Regions from separate parts of the Priestia sp. SIMBA_032 genome, predicted to be linked through region 2. Evidence: riboswitches for the same ligand, from Rfam matches in the RefSeq annotation. Region 2 holds a riboswitch; the other holds the start of a gene.
What was found. A riboswitch is a leader RNA that binds a small molecule or an ion and turns the genes downstream of it on or off. The one in region 2 is predicted to bind S-adenosylmethionine.

Region 1: it holds a riboswitch for S-adenosylmethionine, as region 2 does, so the genes downstream of both, SB717_RS20525 (methionine ABC transporter ATP-binding protein) here and mtnW (2,3-diketo-5-methylthiopentyl-1-phosphate enolase) in region 2, are expected to answer to the same signal.

Annotation. Positions count from the first base shown of each region.
Region 1 covers NZ_JAWRXD010000006.1:245,219-254,929, forward strand. Annotated here, with positions in the region: gene SB717_RS20495 (acyl-CoA dehydrogenase family protein) at 1-1,158, shown strand, start outside; gene SB717_RS20500 (arsenate reductase family protein) at 1,274-1,630, shown strand; gene gcvH (glycine cleavage system protein GcvH) at 1,766-2,149, shown strand; gene SB717_RS20510 (YusG family protein) at 2,229-2,474, shown strand; gene SB717_RS20515 (toprim domain-containing protein) at 2,656-3,006, shown strand; gene SB717_RS20520 (thioredoxin family protein) at 3,021-3,320, shown strand; SAM riboswitch class I at 3,501-3,608, shown strand; gene SB717_RS20525 (methionine ABC transporter ATP-binding protein) at 3,740-4,765, shown strand; gene SB717_RS20530 (methionine ABC transporter permease) at 4,758-5,426, shown strand; gene SB717_RS20535 (MetQ/NlpA family ABC transporter substrate-binding protein) at 5,444-6,280, shown strand; gene SB717_RS20540 (carboxymuconolactone decarboxylase family protein) at 6,403-6,768, shown strand; gene sufC (Fe-S cluster assembly ATPase SufC) at 7,007-7,792, shown strand; gene sufD (Fe-S cluster assembly protein SufD) at 7,810-9,117, shown strand; gene SB717_RS20555 (cysteine desulfurase) at 9,117-9,711, shown strand, end outside.
Region 2 covers NZ_JAWRXD010000001.1:570,296-580,006, reverse strand. Annotated here, with positions in the region: gene SB717_RS02920 (carbon-nitrogen family hydrolase) at 1-623, opposite strand, end outside; gene SB717_RS02915 (pyridoxal phosphate-dependent aminotransferase) at 736-1,908, shown strand; SAM riboswitch class I at 2,039-2,145, shown strand; gene mtnW (2,3-diketo-5-methylthiopentyl-1-phosphate enolase) at 2,226-3,470, shown strand; gene SB717_RS02905 (2-hydroxy-3-keto-5-methylthiopentenyl-1-phosphate phosphatase) at 3,467-4,132, shown strand; gene SB717_RS02900 (methylthioribulose 1-phosphate dehydratase) at 4,129-4,767, shown strand; gene SB717_RS02895 (1,2-dihydroxy-3-keto-5-methylthiopentene dioxygenase) at 4,783-5,298, shown strand; gene SB717_RS02890 (sugar ABC transporter substrate-binding protein) at 5,421-6,497, shown strand; gene SB717_RS02885 (sugar ABC transporter ATP-binding protein) at 6,514-8,019, shown strand; gene SB717_RS02880 (ABC transporter permease) at 8,016-9,050, shown strand; gene SB717_RS02875 (CoA-disulfide reductase) at 9,137-9,711, shown strand, end outside.

The DNA.
Region 1 (9,711 bases), on a different contig from region 2:
GAGCGCGAATTCCCAGGCGTTTCGGTTGGACCGGAAGAGAAGAAAATGGGAATCAAAAGTTCATCAACAAGAACATTAATTCTTGAAGATGCGCTTGTTCCAAAAGAAAACGTTCTGGGTGAAATTGGAAAAGGTCATGTAATTGCGTTTAACATTTTAAATATTGGGCGCTATAAGCTTGGAGTTGGAGCAGTTGGAGCAGGAAAACGTGCATTAGAAATTACGTCTCAATATGTTAATCAGCGTCAGCAGTTTAAAACGCCAATTGCTAAATTCTCATTAACACAAGAAAAGTTAGCCACAATGGCTTCTAAATTGTATGCAACTGAAAGCTCCGTATATCGTACGGTAGGACTTTTTGAAGACCATATGGGCCAGCTTTCAGAAGAACAGCAAAAAGACGGAAAGCAAATTGCTGCTTCCATTGCTGAATATGCTATCGAATGTTCATTAAATAAAGTGTTTGCCACGGAAGCTCTTGACTACATTGTAGATGAAGGCGTGCAGCTTCACGGAGGCTACGGTTTTATGAGTGAGTATGAAATTGAGCGTCTGTATCGCGATTCTCGCATTAATCGTATTTTTGAAGGAACAAATGAGATTAACCGTCTTTTAGTACCAGGCACATATTTACGCAAAGCGCTAAAAGGAGAGCTTCCACTGCTTCAAAAAGCACAAACGCTTCAAGAAGAATTGATGATGCTTATGCCGCAGGAAGTAGGAAATGAGCCGTTAGATCAAGAAAAAATGCTTGTGCAAAACGGGAAGAAAATTGCGCTGTTGCTTTTGGGATTAGCTGCACAAAAGTATGGCAAAGAATTAGAGAAAGAACAAGAAATTCTCGTTAATATTTCCGATATGATCAGTAACGCATATGCAATGGAATCTACTGTTTTACGTACTGAAAAAGCTATTTCCAAAACAGGAACAGATCAGAATAGCTTAAAATTAAAGTATACCCAAGTATTTTGCCAAGAAGCATTTAATCGAATCGAAGCAGATGCAAAAGAAACGTTAATTGGCGTTGAACAAGGTGATACGCTTAGAGTCATGCTTTCGTCTCTTCGCAAGTTAACGCGCTATACACCAATCAATGTGATTAGCGTAAAGCGTGAGATTGCGAAAACGCTTCTAGAAGTAGAGAAGTTCACAGTTTAAGGAAAAAGGAGCTCGTTTTGCGAGCTCCTTTTTGTTTAAGAAGCCTCTATCTAGGTAAATGATAAAGGATGTGTTAAAATACGAAAAAAGCTTAAAATAAAGGGTGGTTGACGAAATGTCATTATTTTTTTATTCATATCCAAAGTGTGGGACGTGCCGAAAAGCAAAGAAGTGGCTGGATGATAACGGAGTAGCGTATGAAGAAATTCATATTGTAGAAAACCCGCCAACAAAAGAGCAGCTGCAGTCTTATTATCAGAACAGCGGCTTAGAATTAAAAAAATTCTTTAATACAAGCGGTAAAAAATATCGCGAATTAGGGCTTAAAGATAAAGTAAGCAGTGCGAGTGAAGATGAACTTCTGTCTATTCTTGCGTCAGATGGCATGTTAATTAAGCGTCCGCTGCTAACAGATGGACAAAAAGTAACGCTTGGTTTCAAAGAAGAGCAGTTTGAAGACGTGTGGAAGTGAGTTTTCAAATAGAAAATTTTTACCTTTTACGTTACACTGTTAATAGGAAGTTATTTTAGGTTGTAGAAAGTGTTCTCCACGTTGAAGGCGCTTTTTATATAAACAAATTACGATACATATTTTGGAGGGATTAAGATGAGTACACCAAAAGATTTGCGTTATTCTGAAGAGCATGAATGGGTAAAAACAGAAGGAGACGTTGTCCGCGTAGGTATTACACATTTCGCTCAAGCTGAGCTTGGAGACATCGTATTCGTTGAACTGCCAGAAGTAGGAGCAACAGTAGAAGCTGACGAGCCGTTTGGCAGCGTTGAATCAGTAAAAACAGTTTCTGAGCTCTATGCACCAATTAGCGGTGAAGTTGTAGCAGTAAACGACAACTTAAGCGATAGCCCTGAACTTGTTAATGAATCTCCATACGAGGAAGCATGGATGATTACAATCAAACCATCTGATTCTTCTCAAGTAGACAAGCTAATGACAGCAGAGCAATACGAAGAAATGACAAACGAAGGATAATATTCCTCCATAAATTGTCTTTATGAAAAATTTTTGACTGGACACTCTATTAGTAAACAAACTAAAGGAGTGTCTTTTTATGTTTGAAAAACAAAAAATGGACGTTACAGATCGCGTTACAGCTAAATTTCATGACGGTGGTATGAAATTATATGTTGATAAGCAGCCAATTGGTGAAGTTAGTTACGGAACAAGCGGCAATGAATACCGCTTTGAAGAAGGATATTCGCAAGAAAATAATAAGTTTTATCAATATACGGACGTACAAAAACAAGGTGAAACGCAAAAATATACAGACTGCGACGAAGAAGCAGGATGGTGCTAAACAGTGGCAACTGCCGCTGTTTTTCTTGTTTTATGGAAACAATATGGCCTAAGCTGCCTTTTAAAACAGTTCTTTCTTGCAAATTTCTTTTAAAAAACAGGTGAACTGTGATACATTAACGAATATTGTATAGCATAAAGAAATGATGTTACTATACAACTGACGATTATGGGTGATGAAAATGGGGCTAATTGAAATTGAAAAAGTAATTATTGTCGAAGGAAAATCAGATAAAAAACGTATTCAAGATATCATTCGAGAACCAATTGAAATTATTTGTACAAACGGTACGATTAGTTTGTCAAAGCTGGATGAAATTATTGACTGTACGTTTAATAAAGAGGTATACATACTCGTTGACTCTGATGATTCAGGGAATAAGCTAAGAAAACAATTTAAACGAGAGCTTCCGGAAGCAGAGCATCTATATATTGATAAAATGTACCGAGAAGTTGCTGCCGCCCCTAGACATCACATAGCAACAGTATTACTGAGTGCCAATATCGATGTTAATGCAGAATTTTTAACATAAAAGGAATGAGCAACATGCAAGAATGGAGCGAAAAACAGCTTGATGATCAGTTGAAAGAAGGAGAAAGAGCGTTTATCTTTTTCCATACGCCTTTTTGCGGAACATGTCAGCTGGCAAAAAAAATGTTAACCGTGGCAGAAGCGATGCTGCCGGATGTAACCATCGGAATGAGCAATTTAAATTATATGCCTTCAAAAGCAGAATTATTTTCAATTGAAAGCGTACCTTGTTTGATTGAAGTGGAAAATGGTGAAATGGTAAAAAAACTCTACGCGTTTCATTCCATCGAGCACGTACTCGAGGAGCTTCGATAATCAAACGTTTGTTTAAAATGAAGAAATGGAAAGAGAGCGAACCGTTGGGGTTGTTGAAATCTTGGGATATTATCCCAAGAACAAAATCTGTTGACAGCCTATCTGACACATGCTAAAATCACACTCATGAATGTTCATAAATGAATGAATATTTCCCAAAAACAAAATAATTGTTGCGAACTCTTATCAAGAGAGGTGGAGGGACTGAGCCCTGTGAAACCCGGCAACCGTCAGACTAACTGAAATGGTGCCAATTCCTGCAAAGCTATGCGCTTTGAAAGATGAGAGAAAGGATTAAATATCGAGCCTTTCTGTCATGCGCAGAGAGGCTTTTTTAATGTGGAAAATTGTTTTAAGGCTTTTTCATCCTATAGGGCAACCTAACATAATTAAGTTTTTATTAAAGAAGGTGAAGAAATATGATTACATTAACAGACGTTACGAAAATTTATCAGGCCAAAAGCGGTCAAGTAACAGCTGTTGATAATGTGAATCTAACCGTTAACCAAGGTGAAATTTACGGAATTATTGGTTATAGCGGAGCGGGGAAAAGTTCTTTGATTCGCTTGCTAAACGGATTAGAAACACCAACGACAGGAACGGTTGAAGTAGCAGGTAATGATATTGGAAAAATTAAAGGCAGAAAACTCAGAAAAGCTAGACAAGAAATTAGTATGGTATTTCAACACTTTAATATTTTGTGGTCGCGTACGGTGAGAGAAAATATTGCTTTTCCGTTAGAAATAGCAGGGATTTCAAAAGAAAAAAGAATGAAACGAGTAGACGAACTCATTAAGCTAGTTGGACTTGAAGGTCGTGAAAATGCTTATCCATCACAGCTTAGCGGTGGACAAAAGCAGCGCGTTGGTATTGCTCGAGCGCTAGCGAACAATCCAAAAGTATTGCTTTGTGATGAAGCAACATCAGCGCTTGATCCTCAAACGACAGATTCTATTTTAGATCTGTTAGTAGATATTAATGAGAAGCTAGGGTTAACCATTGTATTGATTACTCATGAAATGCACGTCATTCGTAAAATTTGTCATCGAGTAGCCGTTATGGAAAATGGGGCAGTAGTAGAAGAAGGACAAGTGCTAGAAGTATTCAGAAAACCTAAGCAGCCGATTACGAAACGATTCGTTCAACAGATTTCTGAACCAGAGGAAACGTTTGAAACGATTGAACAAGTGAAAGAGCTGTATCCAAGCGGGCAAATTATTCAGCTGACGTTTGTTGGCGGAAAAGCAGAGCAGCCGCTCATTACAACGATTTTAAAACAGTTTGATGTAACGATTAATATTTTGCAAGGAAAGATTTCTCACACACAAACAGGTTCATACGGGACGTTGTTTGTTCATTTAGACGGAGAATTAACAGAAGTTGAAAAAGTCATTGCATACATTCATGAGCAGCAGGTAGAAGTGGAGGTAATGACAAATGCTTGAGAAACTATTTCCAAACGTTATTTTAGATGATTTTATTCAAGCGACAAATGAAACACTATATATGACGGCTATTTCAGTTGTAGCCACATTTGTTCTAGGTATTTTATTGGGCTTGCTTTTATTTTTAACGTCCAAAGGACAGCTTTGGCAAAACAAACCTTTATATGCCATTGTGTCAGCGGTTGTAAATATCTTTCGTTCCATTCCATTCATTATTCTAATTGTTTTACTGATTCCATTTACCAAAGCATTGGTAGGAAGTATTTTAGGTGCTAATGCAGCGTTACCTGCTTTAATTGTTGGAGCAGCACCATTTTATGCGCGTCTTGTAGAAATTGGTCTGCGCGAAATTGATAAAGGTGTGATTGAAGCTGCTAAATCAATGGGAGCAACAACAAGCACCATTATTTTTAAAGTGCTGTTACCTGAATCGCTGCCAGCTTTAATTTCCGGTTTGACGGTAACAACGATTGCATTAGTTGGCTATACGGCAATGGCGGGTGTGATTGGAGCCGGAGGTCTTGGAAACCTTGCATATTTAGAAGGATTCCAGCGCAGTCATAATGACGTAACGCTAGCCGCTACAATCTTAATTTTGATTATTGTATTTATTATCCAACTTATTGGAGATGCGATTACTGCAAAAATTGATAAAAGATAAAGGGAGGATTATTTATTATGAAAAAATGGCTTTCGGCTTTAGCGTTAACATCTGCACTAGTAGTGGGATTAGCTGCGTGTGGATCTAACAATGGATCAAAAGATGAAAAGAAAATTGTCGTGGGTGCATCTAATACGCCTCATGCTGAAATTTTAGAACAAGCAAAACCGATTTTAGAAAAACAAGGAATTGACTTAGAAATTAAAAAATTCCAAGATTACATCTTACCGAACACAGCTCTTGCAAACAATGAAATTGATGCAAACTACTTCCAGCACGTTCCTTATATGAATTCAGTGTTAAAAGATCACAAGGGTGAAAAAGGGTATGATTTCGTAAGTGCCGGTGCTATTCACATTGAACCAATTGGTATCTACTCTAAAAAATACAAAAGCTTAAAAGATCTTCCGAAAAACGGTACAGTTATTATGCGTGATGCGGTAGCTGAGCAAGGACGTATTTTATCGATTTTTGAAAAAGCTGGCGTGATCAAATTAAAGCCAGGCGTAAAGAAAATAGATGCACAAATTAAAGATATCGTAGAAAACCCTAAAAATTTAAAATTTAAAGCCGATGTTGAAGGCGGATTGTTACCTCAAATGTACAAAAATAATGAAGGTGATGCTGTTGTTATCAATGCTAACTATGCTATCGATGCTGGTTTAGATCCAGTAAAAGATCCAATCGCAGTTGAAAGCAAAGAAAATAACCCTTATGCAAACATCATTACGGTTCACAAAGGTGACGAAAATAAAGATACAGTGAAAGCTTTAGTAAAAGTTCTTCACTCTAAAGAAATTCAAGATTACATTAAAGAAAAATACAAAGGCGGAGTATTGCCGGTAAATAAATAATAGAAGAAAAGCACTTGCCCAGAGTGGGCAAGTGCTTTTTTTGTATGCGGCAAAACGAATAACTCTTATTTTTCTCACGCATACTAACCGTGAAAACTTTACTGATGATGGGAGCTGACGTTATGCAGCAAGAAGCACGTCATTCAACTGAGCAAGCACTTCATGACTATAAAATGGGTGTTGGGAAATTTAGTGAAAAATTGCCGGAAGTAACAAAAACGTTTAATGCGTTTACTGAAGCATGTTTTGGAGAAGGTTCTCTTTCTAAAAAAGAAAAGCAGTTAATCGCGTTAGGGATCAGCGTAGTAGCTCAAGACGAGTACTGTATGATTTATCATACAAAAGGCTGCATTGATCAAGGTGCAACTGAGCAAGAAATTTTAGAAGCATGCGGAGTATCAGCAGCATTTGGCGGAGGCGCAGCGATGAGTCAGTCCGTTACGCTTGTCCAAGAGTGTGTTTCAGAACTGACTAGCCACACGCACTAAGTAAATAAAGCGGGTAAAAAGCTTGTCTTAGAAGGCTCTATAGAGTCTTTTAAGGCAACTTTTTTATGAGTGGATTTAGTCTTAAAAAACGTACATAATGGTTTAAAACCTTTTGGGTCAAAAGGTTGCTATAAGTTTTCATTTGTTATAAGATTGTAATGAGAATAAAATGAGAATAATTAAAAAGATATAGGTATATCGTTTTTTACTATATACGTCTATAACTGGAGGTTTTAATATGGCAGGGTCAACTTTAACAATTAAAGATCTTCATGTTGCAATTGAAGGTAAAGAAATTTTAAAAGGTGTTAATTTAGAAGTTAAGGGCGGCGAAATCCATGCAATCATGGGACCAAACGGTACTGGTAAATCAACATTATCTTCAGCAATCATGGGGCATCCTAAATACGAGGTTACACAAGGAAGCATCACGCTAGACGGCGAAGATGTACTTGAGATGGAAGTAGATGAGCGTGCTCGTGCAGGTCTATTCCTAGCGATGCAATATCCAAGTGAAATCAGCGGTGTAACAAATGCAGACTTCCTACGTTCAGCAATTAATGCTCGTCGTGAAGAAGGCGAAGAAATTTCACTAATGAAATTCATCCGTCAATTAGACAAAAACATGGATTTCTTAGAAATGGATCAAGACATGGCACAGCGTTACCTAAATGAAGGTTTCTCTGGCGGTGAGAAGAAGCGTAACGAAATTCTTCAATTAATGATGCTTCAACCAGGAATTGCAATTTTAGATGAAATCGACTCTGGTTTAGATATCGATGCGTTAAAAGTTGTATCAAAAGGTATTAATGAACTGCGCGGCAGCGAGTTCGGTTGCTTAATGATTACTCACTATCAACGTTTATTAAACTACATTACGCCAGATAAAGTTCACGTTATGATGCAAGGTCGCGTTGTAAAATCAGGCGGACCAGAATTAGCACAGCGTCTAGAGGCAGAAGGTTATGACTGGATCAAACAAGAATTAGGTATTGAAGACGAAACTGTAGAGCAAGAAGCTTAAGAGTTAGGAGGATCTCTATGACTATTGATACGAAATTACCATTTGATCAAGAGTACATCAGCAGCTTTTCAAAAGAAGCTAATGAACCAAGTTGGCTGCTAGATCTTCGCTTACAAGCTCTTGCGAAAGCAGAAGATCTTGCACTTCCAAAGCCAGATAAAACAAACATTTCGAAATGGAATTTTACTGCTTTTGACAAGCACGCTTCACAGGCAAGCACAATCTCATCTGTAGAAGAGCTTCCAGAAGTGGTTAAAGCATTGATTGATACAGAAGCTGTTAAAAATCTATATGTTCAGCGTGACCAAACAGCTGCATACTCAACGTTAACAGAAGAGCTAAAGTCTCAGGGTGTTATCTTCACAGATATTCAAACAGCTGCTAAAGAGCATAGCGACCTTGTTGAGAAGTACTTCATGAAAGACGGAGTTAAAGTAGATGAGCACCGTTTAACTGCATTAAACGCAGCGTTATTAAACGGCGGTGTATTTGTATACGTTCCTAAAAATGTAGAAGTACAAGAGCCGCTTCAAGCTGTATTTGTCCGCGAAGATGAAGAAGCAGCTTTATTCAACCATGTGATTGTTGTAGCTGAAGACAACAGCTCAGTAACATATGTAGAAAACTACATTGCTACTGCTGAAGAGTCAAACGGTGTTGTCAATATCGTGACGGAAGTATTCGCTAACAGCAATGCAAAAGTAACGTTTGGAGCTGTTGACTACTTAGCTAAAGGCACAACTACTTATGTGAACCGCCGCGGCGTAGCGGGCAAAGATGGTCGCATTGAGTGGGCTTTAGGCTTAATGAGTGAAGGAAATACAGTTTCAGAAAATACAACGTATCTAATGGGCGACGGTTCATATGGAGATACAAAAACGGTAACAGTTGGACGTGGAGAGCAGTCTCAAAACTTAACAACAAGTATCGTACACTTCGGAAAACATTCTGAAGGCTACATTTTAAAACACGGCGTTATGAAAGAAAGCGCGTCTTCAATCTTTAACGGTATCGGTAAAATTGAACACGGTGCATCTAAATCAAACGCTGAGCAGGAATCTCGTGTGTTAATGTTAAGTGAAAAAGCACGTGGAGACGCAAACCCAATTCTTCTAATTGATGAAGACGATGTAACAGCAGGACACGCTGCATCTGTTGGACGCGTAGATCCAATTCAGCTTTACTACTTAATGAGCCGCGGTATTCCACAAACAGAAGCAGAACGTTTAGTTATTCACGGGTTCTTAGCACCAGTTGTAAACGAGTTGCCAATCGAAACGGTTAAAAAACAATTAACGGATTTAATTGAAAGGAAAGTTCGATAATGAATATCTCTGATATTCGTAAACAATTTCCTATTTTAGACCAAGAGGTAAATGGCAGCCCACTCGTTTATTTAGACAGTGCAGCAACTTCACAAAAGCCGCTTGCTGTAATTGAAGCGATTGAGAAGTATTACAAAGAATACAACTCAAACGTACACCGAGGTGTTCACACGCTTGGTACAAGAGCAACAGACGGATACGAAGGAGCTCGTGAAAAGGTTCGTAAGTTTATTAATGCAAAATCAACGGAAGAGATTATCTTTACGCGCGGTACAACGACAGCTCTTAATACAGTAGCTGCAAGCTATGGCCGTGCGAATCTTAAACCTGGTGATGAAATTGTGATTACTTATATGGAACATCACAGTAACATCATTCCTTGGCAGCAAGTTGCCAAGGAAACAGGTGCAACGTTAAAATATATTTCATTAACAGAAGATCATGCACTTTCACTAGAAGAGGTAAAAAGCACGATTACATCTAACACAAAAATTGTATCGATTATGCAAGTATCTAACGTATTGGGCACAATTAACCCAGTAAAAGAAATTGCAGAAATTGCACACGCTAACGGTGCAGTAATGGTTGTGGATG
Region 2 (9,711 bases):
GTGTTATGAGGATCTTGGCCTACACGATTACACGCGATTACATAGCATTGATTTTCGATTGCACGGCTAATGAGCAGTGCTTTCCAGTGGGCAAGTCTTGGAGCCGGCCACTGAGCGACAACAAATAAGACTTCTGCTCCGCTGCTAGTATGAACCCGAATCCATTCTGGAAAACGAATATCGTAACAAATAACTCCTGCGCATAAAGACTGTTCAAGTGTAAAAAGATTTTTTGCTGTTCCTGCTTCTAAATAGAGGTGTTCATCCATTAATTTAAATAAGTGCAGCTTACTGTATTGTGATACTTCACGACCTTTTCGGTCGAAAATATACATCGTATTTGTGACGCCTTGCTCTGTTTTTTTCGCGATCGAACCTGCCACGATATTTACTTCGTTCGTTTTAGCAAACTGAGAGATTAATTGCTTGGCTTGCTGTCCTTCATCATCTGCAATTTCGTCTAGCCGCGTCAAATCATAAGCTGTATCCCATAGCTCAGGAAGCACAAGGATATCAGGGTTTTCTTTCATGGCTTCCGTCATTTTTTGTTGAATATATTTTCGGTTTTTAGTTGGGTCCCCAAACGCAATATCAAGCTGCAAACATGTGATTTTTACACTCACTTTATCATCCGTCCTTTTTTTAGTAGTTGAAAAAAATGACTTTACAAGTTGAGTATTACAATATATTATTTGTGACTAGAATTTCAAGAATTTTTTGAGAAGGTGTGCGATGATGAAACAATTTGAGCAATCGGAACTATTAAAAAGTTTACCAAAACAATTTTTTGCATCACTTGTAGGCAAGGTAGGAAAAGTAATGGCCCAAGGGCACGACGTTATTAACTTAGGGCAGGGAAATCCTGATCAGCCTACTCCTTCACATATTGTAGAAACACTGCAAAAAGCAAGTGCTAATCCTATGCATCATAAATATTCTCCATTTCGGGGGCACCAGTTTTTAAAAGAGGCCGTTGCGACTTTTTATAAACGAGAATATGGCGTTGATGTGGATCCCGAAAAAGAAGTAGCTATTTTGTTTGGCGGAAAGGGTGGACTTGTAGAAATCCCGCAGTGCTTATTAAACCCTGGAGATACGGTGCTGGTTCCGGATCCTGGATATCCTGATTACTGGTCTGGAGTAGAGCTTGCAAAAGCAAAGATGGAAGTGATGCCGCTCACGGCTGAAAATCATTTTCTACCCGTATACGAAGTGATAGGTGAACGTGCTAAAGAACAGGCAAAGCTCATGTTTTTAAACTATCCTAATAATCCTACTGGTGCAGTGGCAACGGCAGAATTTTTTGAAGACACCGTGGCGTTTGCTGCCAAGCACGATATTTGTGTGGTACACGACTTTGCCTACGGAGCAATTGGATTTGATGGTAAAAAGCCAATCAGCTTTTTACAGACTCCTGGTGCAAAAGAGACGGGAATTGAAATTTATACTCTTTCTAAAACGTATAACATGGCGGGATGGCGAGTTGGATTTGCTGTAGGAAATGAAAGTGTAGTAGAAGCTATTAATCTTCTTCAAGATCACATGTACGTCAGTCTCTTTGGGGCGGTTCAAGAGGCAGCAGCAGCAGCTCTGTTAGAATCTCAACAATGCGTGAATGATTTAGTTAAGCGCTATGAATCTAGACGCAATACCTTTATTCAAGGGCTTCGAGAAATTGGTTGGGACGTTACATCTCCAGCGGGCTCCTTTTTTGCATGGCTAAAAGTTCCTGAAGGATATACTTCTGAACAGTTTTCAGATTTACTTCTTGAAAAAGCCCACGTTGTAGTGGCGCCTGGAGTAGGCTTCGGAACATATGGTGAAGGCTATGTGCGCGTAGGACTGCTGACGGATGAAGAGCGCATGAGAGAAGCTGTATCTCGAATAAAAAAATTAAATTTATTTTAAAAACGCATTGACAATCCTTTTTGAGTTGGCTTAATATGTAAGAAGTTAACGAGATTAATAACCAATAAATCCTAGCGGTATTTTGTATTTAGTATATAATCTACGAATTTAATTTAAATAAATAGCAACTTTCTTATTAAGAGTAGGTGGAGGGACTAGCCCGATGAAGCCCGGCAACCGACTTAACGCATGTTAAGCACGGTGCTAATTCTTGCAGCAGCAGCTGAGAGATAAGAAGAGCAACGAAAGCCTCTTCTTAATCACAGAAGAGGTTTTTTTTATTAACGATATTAAACAGCAAGGGAGTTTTTAGCATAATGAGCGAAATCGTTGCAAGCTACTTACTACATGACAATAAAGGAAATTTTCATAAAAAAGCGGAAGGAATCGCTTTAGGACTAACCGTCGGCTCATGGACAGATCTGCCGCTTTTAGATCAACAGCAGCTTCAAAAGCATAAAGGGCGCGTCGTGTCCGTAACTGAGCTTCAAGATTGCGAACGTGTAAACGGATATTTAGGAGGAGAAATTAAGCAGGCGATTGTCAAAATTGCTTATCCAACTGCCAACTTTTCAAGAGATTTACCGGCTATTTTAGTTACGGTTTTCGGAAAACTATCACTTGATGGAAAAGTGAAACTATTAGACTTGGATTTTCCTGATGAATTATTAGCTCAATTCCCAGGACCGCGCTTTGGAATAGAAGGTATCCGAGAGAAACTAGGCGTTTATGACCGTCCGCTTGTGATGAGTATTTTTAAAGGCGTGATTGGAAGAGACATGACGTACTTAACAACTCAGCTGCGTGAGCAAGCGCTTGGCGGAGTGGATTTGGTTAAAGACGACGAGATTTTGTTTGATAGTGAACGCACACCTTTTGAAGCTCGCGTTACAGAAGGAAAAAAAGTACTGAATGAAGTATACGAAAAAACGGGACACCGCACGCTGTATGCTGTTAATTTAACGGGACGAACGTTTGAATTAAAAGAGAAAGCAAGAAAAGCAGCTGAGCTAGGAGCCGATGCGCTTTTATTCAACGTATTTGCTTATGGGTTAGACGTACTGCAGGCACTTCGAGAAGATGATGAAATTAACTTGCCGATTATGGCACACCCAGCCGTTAGCGGAGCGCTTACGCCATCAGAGTTTTACGGTTTTTCAAATTCATTACTGCTTGGAAAGCTATTGCGCTTAGCCGGAGCAGATTTCTCACTGTTTCCATCACCATACGGAAGCGTAGCGCTTTCTCTTGAAGATACGACAGGCATTGCCTACGAATTAACTCGCCCTGTATACAAATATAAGCAGACTTTCCCGGTTCCTTCAGCAGGAATTCATCCTGGAATGGTACCGCAGCTTGTGAAAGACTTTGGAATCGACAGCATTATTAATGCAGGCGGCGGAGTTCACGGTCATCCAGACGGAGCTATCGGAGGAGGAAAAGCATTCCGTTCGGCGATAGATGCAGTACTCTCTCATCAAACACTATCCGAAAAAGCTGAAGAATCAAAAGAGTTGCAAAAAGCTTTGCAACTATGGGGAACAGTAGAGGTGAAAGCATGACATCGTTAAAAATCTTTTGTGACTTTGATGGAACAATCACAAATAGCGATAACATCATTGCTATTATGAAACAATTTGCTCCTCCCGAGTGGGAAAGTATTAAAGAGGACGTGCTGGCTCAGCGCGTTTCTATTCAAGAAGGAGTAGGGCGAATGTTTGCCTTGCTCCCCGTGGAATTAAAGGAAGAGATTATTTCTTATATTTTAGAGACGTCTGCTATTCGAGATGGATTTGATGATTTTATTGCTTATACAAAAGAGCACCATATTCCGCTTTATATTGTAAGCGGAGGAATTGACTTTTTTGTAAAACCGCTTTTGGGAAATCGGGTTGCAGAAGAAATGCTCTACTGCAACGGATCTGATTTTTCCGGTGAGCATATTTCCATTACGTGGCCTCATACATGTGATAAACAGTGTACAAATGACTGCGGCTGCTGTAAGCCAACGATTATTCGCCGTCTTGCAGATGAAAGAGATCATACGGTTGTTATTGGCGATTCAATTACGGATTTGCAGGCTGCCAAATTAGCTGATACGGTCATTGCACGTGACTTTTTAATTGAAAAATGTGAAGAGCTATCTCTACCGTATCGACCTTTTTCTACTTTTTACGATGTGATTCACCATTTACAAGAATTAACAGAAGAGGTGAAAGCATGAGTATCATGGCTCAGCAAAGATTACACGAGCTTGCGGATATAAAAGATGAGTTGGCAGAGCGCGATTGGTTCTTCGGTACAAGCGGAAACTTAGCGATTAAAGTGGACCAAAATCCGACAACTTTCTTTGTATCAGCAAGTGGAAAAGACAAAAGAAAACGTACAAATGAAGATTTTTTATTAGTTGATCAACATGGAAGACCTGCAGAAGAAACGCATTTAAAGCCTTCTGCTGAAACGCTTTTACACGTTAAGATTTACGAGTTAACGAATGCCGGGTGCAGTCTTCATGTACATACAATTGACAACAACGTGATCTCTGAACTGTACGGAGATGAAGGACTTATTTCATTTAAGGGGCAAGAAATTATTAAGGCGCTGGGTATTTGGGAAGAAGATGCGGAAATTACTGTTCCGATTATTCCGAATTACGCTGATATTCCGACATTAGCAGAAGAGTTTTCTCACCATATAAAAGGCGATCAAGGCGCGATTTTAATTCGTAACCATGGGATTACGGTATGGGGGAAAAATGCGTTTGAAACAAAAAAAGCGCTAGAAGCCTATGAATTTCTATTTAGCTACCATGTGAAATTACTATCACTTAAAGGCATTAAGCCAAAGGTGCATTTATAAAAGGAGGAAACAACAATGGCACAAATTCGCTTACATGTAAATAATAAAAGAATTGAAACTCAAGAGGAAGTATCAGCTTTTCTGGCAAACAATGAAGTTATTTATGAAAACTGGGATATTACAAAACTTCCAGAAAATCTTCGTGAAAAGTATGATTTGACTGATGAAGAAAAAACAGAAATTCTAAACGCTTTTGATGAGGATATTAAAGATATTTCTGAACGCCGCGGCTATAAAGCTCAAGATGTTATCTCGTTATCGAAATCTACACCAAATATTGATGAATTGTTAAAAAACTTTCAGCGCAAGCATATTCATACCGATGACGAAGTGCGCTTTATCGTAAGCGGTCATGGAATTTTTGTTATTCAAGGAAAAGACGGCGAATTTTTTGATGTTGAATTAGAGCCAGGCGATTTAATTTCAGTACCAGAAAACATTCTTCACTACTTTACACTAATGGAAGATCGTAAAGTAGTCGCTGTCCGAATTTTCGTGACAACTGAAGGATGGGTACCTATTTACGCATAACAACTACTTGTAAAGCATAGGTCATGATCACCCCGCTTTTACATCTAAAAGCGGGGTATTCTTTGGATTATTATAAAACTAACTATTTTTATGTGAATAATAAGTTTAATAGGAGGAACACCATGAAAAAGAGTAAAAAAATGCTGTGGCCACTTACTTTGCTCGTGCTTCTAGTTTTTGCGCTGGCTGCCTGCACGAAAGAACAGCCAAATCTAAACGAGAAAGCACAGGCAGCTCCAGCGCAGCAAGCGGCTTCTGCTAAGCCTGTACAGCAAGAAGGAAAAAAGATTACGAAAGATACAAAAATTGCTCTTATTTCTGAATTTACGTCAGGCACTCACGCTGCTCAGTACATAACAGGTGTGACAAAAGCGGCTAAAAAAGCCGGAGTACAGCTATCCGTTTCTGATTCTAATAATGATCAATCTAAAATGGCAGCGTATTTAGACACGGCTATTAACCAAAATGTTGATGGTATTATGATTGACCACGGCCGGGCTGAAACCCTTGAACCTGGCGTGAAGCGCGCGATTGCAAAAGGAATTCCCGTTATTGCAACAGACGTAGAATTAAAAGTAGAAGGTGTGACAACCATCGATCAAGACGATTATATGCTTGCGCTGCAGGGCCTGAAACAAATGATGCAGGATATTAACGGAAAAGGAAATATTGTATATGCGTTTGTTGGAGGCTTTGCGCCGATGGAAAAACGCGACAGCATTTATAAAATTATGATGAATCGCTATCCAGATGTAAAACAAATTGCCACGTTTGGAAGTGCAACAGACAACACCTCTCTAGACACCCAAAATAAAATGGCAGCCGTGTTGAAGCAGTATCCAAATAAAGGAGACATTGCAGCTGTTTGGGCACCTTGGGACGAATTTGCCAAAGGAGTCACGAGAGCGATTAAGGAAGCAGGACGAGATGAGATTAAAGTATACGGAGTGGACTTATCTGATGAAGACCTGCAAATGATGCAAGCAAAAAACAGCCCATGGAAAGCGTCAGCTGCTGTAAACCCAGCTTCAGTAGGAGAAAAGCAGGTTGATTTGCTTCTTAAAAAGATTTCCGGTCAAGAGATCCCTCGTTATTATTCCTTTGATCCGGTTTTAGTCAAACAAACAGATTTGCCTAATCAAACGATTAATATGGATCAGCTTAGTCAGTACGTAGAAGAATGGGGCAAAAAAGAGTAGAAGTGGAGGGACAGATATGACGAACGAGCTTTCAATGAAGAACATTACAAAAAACTTTGGTTCTTTTCAAGCGCTGAACAAAGTTAATGTTACTGTTCAAAAAGGGGAAATTCATGCTTTATTGGGAGCCAATGGTGCCGGTAAAAGTACGCTGATGAAAATATTGTGCGGAGCTTACGACGAGTACGAAGGAAAAATCTATAAAGACGGAGAGGAAATCTCTATTTCTTCTCCTAAAGAAGCGAAGAGCCACGGAATTGGAATTGTACACCAAGAAGTGGATGTAGCGCTGATTCCTTCGCTGTCAGTAGCTGAAAACATTGTGTTAGACCTGCAGGCTTCTAAGAAAAGCAAGACATTTGTAAACTGGAAATCTATTTATAAGAAAGCGGAAGAAGCCCTTTCTTTACTTGGTTCTTCTTTATCTGTTAAAAAAAATGTCGTTGATCTAACTCTATCCGAAAAACAGCAGGTGCTTATTGCACGTGCAATTGTACAAAATGTTGATTATTTAATTTTGGATGAACCAACCGCACCTCTTAGTGTGGAAGAGACGAAACAATTGTTTTCTGTGATGAGAGAGCTGAAGAAAAATGGAGTAGGCATTATTTATATTTCACATCGCCTTCAAGAAGTGGTTGATATTTGCGACCGCTTAACGGTTTTAAAGGACGGACGCTATGTAGCTACAAAAGAAACTTCACATACATCAATTGAAGACGTAATTACGCTTATGCTAGGAACGTCTTCTCTAAAGCAGTGGGTCAAAAAATCAGTAGAAGTTGGAAACGAACTTTTACACGTAGAAGCATTATCTCTTCCAGGGCGGCTTTCGAATATCTCTTTTCATGTAAAAGAAGGAGAGGTAGTCGGTATTGCAGGGCTTGTAGGAGCGGGGAAAACGGAGCTTTGCCGAAGTCTATTTGGTTTAGAGCAATATGTCAGCGGCAGCGTTCGGTTAAAAGGCAAGAAACTAAAGCTGAGTAAGCAGCCTTATTATTATATTGCACAAGGCCTTTCTCTTGTTCCTGAAGAACGAAGAAAAGAAGGAATTTTTGTTCATGAATCGATTGCCGATAACTTAGTTTTGCCAAGTCTGTCCCGCTTTACAAACTATTCGTTTCTAAAGCGAGGAAAGATCAAAGAAAAAGCGCAGAAAACGACGGGGCAAGTTGGCGTAAAGTCTCATTCTATCGAGCAGTCAGTTGGAACGTTAAGCGGTGGAAATCAGCAGAAAGTAGCAATCGGAAAATGGCTTGTTACGGACTCTAGCGTACTGTTGTTTGATGAACCAACTAAAGGAGTTGATGTCGGCTCTAAGCGAGAGATATTCGACTTAATTACAGGTCTTGTGTCACAGAAAAAAGGAGTTGTTTACGCAACCTGTGAATTCGAGGAGCTGCTAGGGGTAGCGGATCGAATTTATGTTATGTACAACGGAAAAATCGTGAAAGAATTATCCAAAGAAGAAGCAACTAGTGAAAAATTATTTTATTATACAGCAGGAGGAGTAAAAGGATGAGTGCGGAGTATGTAACAGAACCTGTAGCGAAACCAAAGAGAAAAATAAGCGTTTTTGACTTCTTTTATAAATATGGGACAGTCTTAATGATTTTTGTTATTATGATTATTTTTTCCATTGCCACACCTAACTTTTTAACAGGAGAAAACATAAGTGATATCCTGCGCTCAATTTCCATTGTTACCTTAATTGCGCTTGGTGTAACGATATCGTTAACCGTCAACGGACTCGACTTATCTGTAGGATCTACGGCTGGTTTAGCCACTATTTTATCAGCCTCTATGCTCGTTTTACACAGACAAGAAATTGCAGTTGTTATCATTGTTCCGATTATTGCATCGCTTCTTATCGGGTTAGTGAATGCTTTTTTAGTAGTGAAAGTAAAGATTCCTGATATTTTAGCCACTCTTTCAATGATGTTTATCGTACAGGGGATTTTATTAACGTATACAAAAGGCTCAGCTATTTATACCAATATGCCTTTACCAAGCGGAGAAAGAGCTCCGGGAATTTTTATTCCTTCTTTCCTTGCGCTGGGGCAAGGTCACTTTCTAGGTATTCCTGTTCCTGTTATCATTATGCTGCTGACTGTGCTGCTTGTTCATATCATTTTTTCCTATACGAAGTTTGGGCGTTTTTTCTACGTAACAGGAGGTAATATAGAAGCAGCAAGACTTTCGGGTGTACCGGTTAATCGTTACCGTATGTATGCCTATATGTTTTCAGGTTTGCTTGCTGGAATTGGAGGAGTCGTTTTAGCTGCCCGTATTGGAGTAGGAGAAGTGAACGCGGGCTCACCATTTTTAATGGATGCCGTAGCTGCTACATACATTGGCTTTTCAGTATTTGGAGCAGGGAAGCCGAACGTATTCGGGACGCTGATTGGCTCTATTTTAATCGGTGTGCTGTTAAACGGATTAACGATGTTAAATGTTCCGTATTATATGCAAGACATTATTAAAGGAGCTGTATTAGCAGGAGCCTTGGCTTTAACGTATTACCGCTCGAAACAAACATCTACGGCTGTGTAAACAGCCGTTTTTTTTCGTTTGAAATCGGCAAGAATAAGGAAAAACAATAGTATAGTCCACTATTTATGGAGAAAGAGGGAGTATAGATGAAACGTGTTGTCATTATAGGAGGAGTAGCCGCTGGAATGAGCGCAGCTTCACAGCTTCGCCGCATGAAAGAAAAAGAAGAAGTAGAAATCCTTGTATTTGAAAAAGGTGGAGATATCTCTTACAGCGCATGTGGCATGCCTTACTATCTGTCAGGTGTTGTAAAAGAAAAAGACGATTTGATTGCTCGGACGAAACAAGAATTTGAAGAGCGAAACATCTCCGTCCATCTTTTTCACGAAGTTAAAGAAGTAAATCATACAAAAAAATACATAGTAGTACAAGATGTAAAGGAGCAAACGAAAAAAGAGATAGCATATGATGAACTCATCATTGCAACTGGAACATCGGCTGTTAAACCCAATTTTATGAGTGATAATATGCCGAATGTATGTACATTAAAATCATTAGAAGACAGCGAAAGAATCTATACATATCTACAGGCTCACTCCGTAGAGAAAGTCACCATTATCGGCGGAGGATATGTCGGAATGGAAGTAGCTGAAGCAATGAAGGCTTTGGGAAAAGAAGTACGGGTTATTGAAAAGGGAAAGCAGATTCTATCAATTTTAGA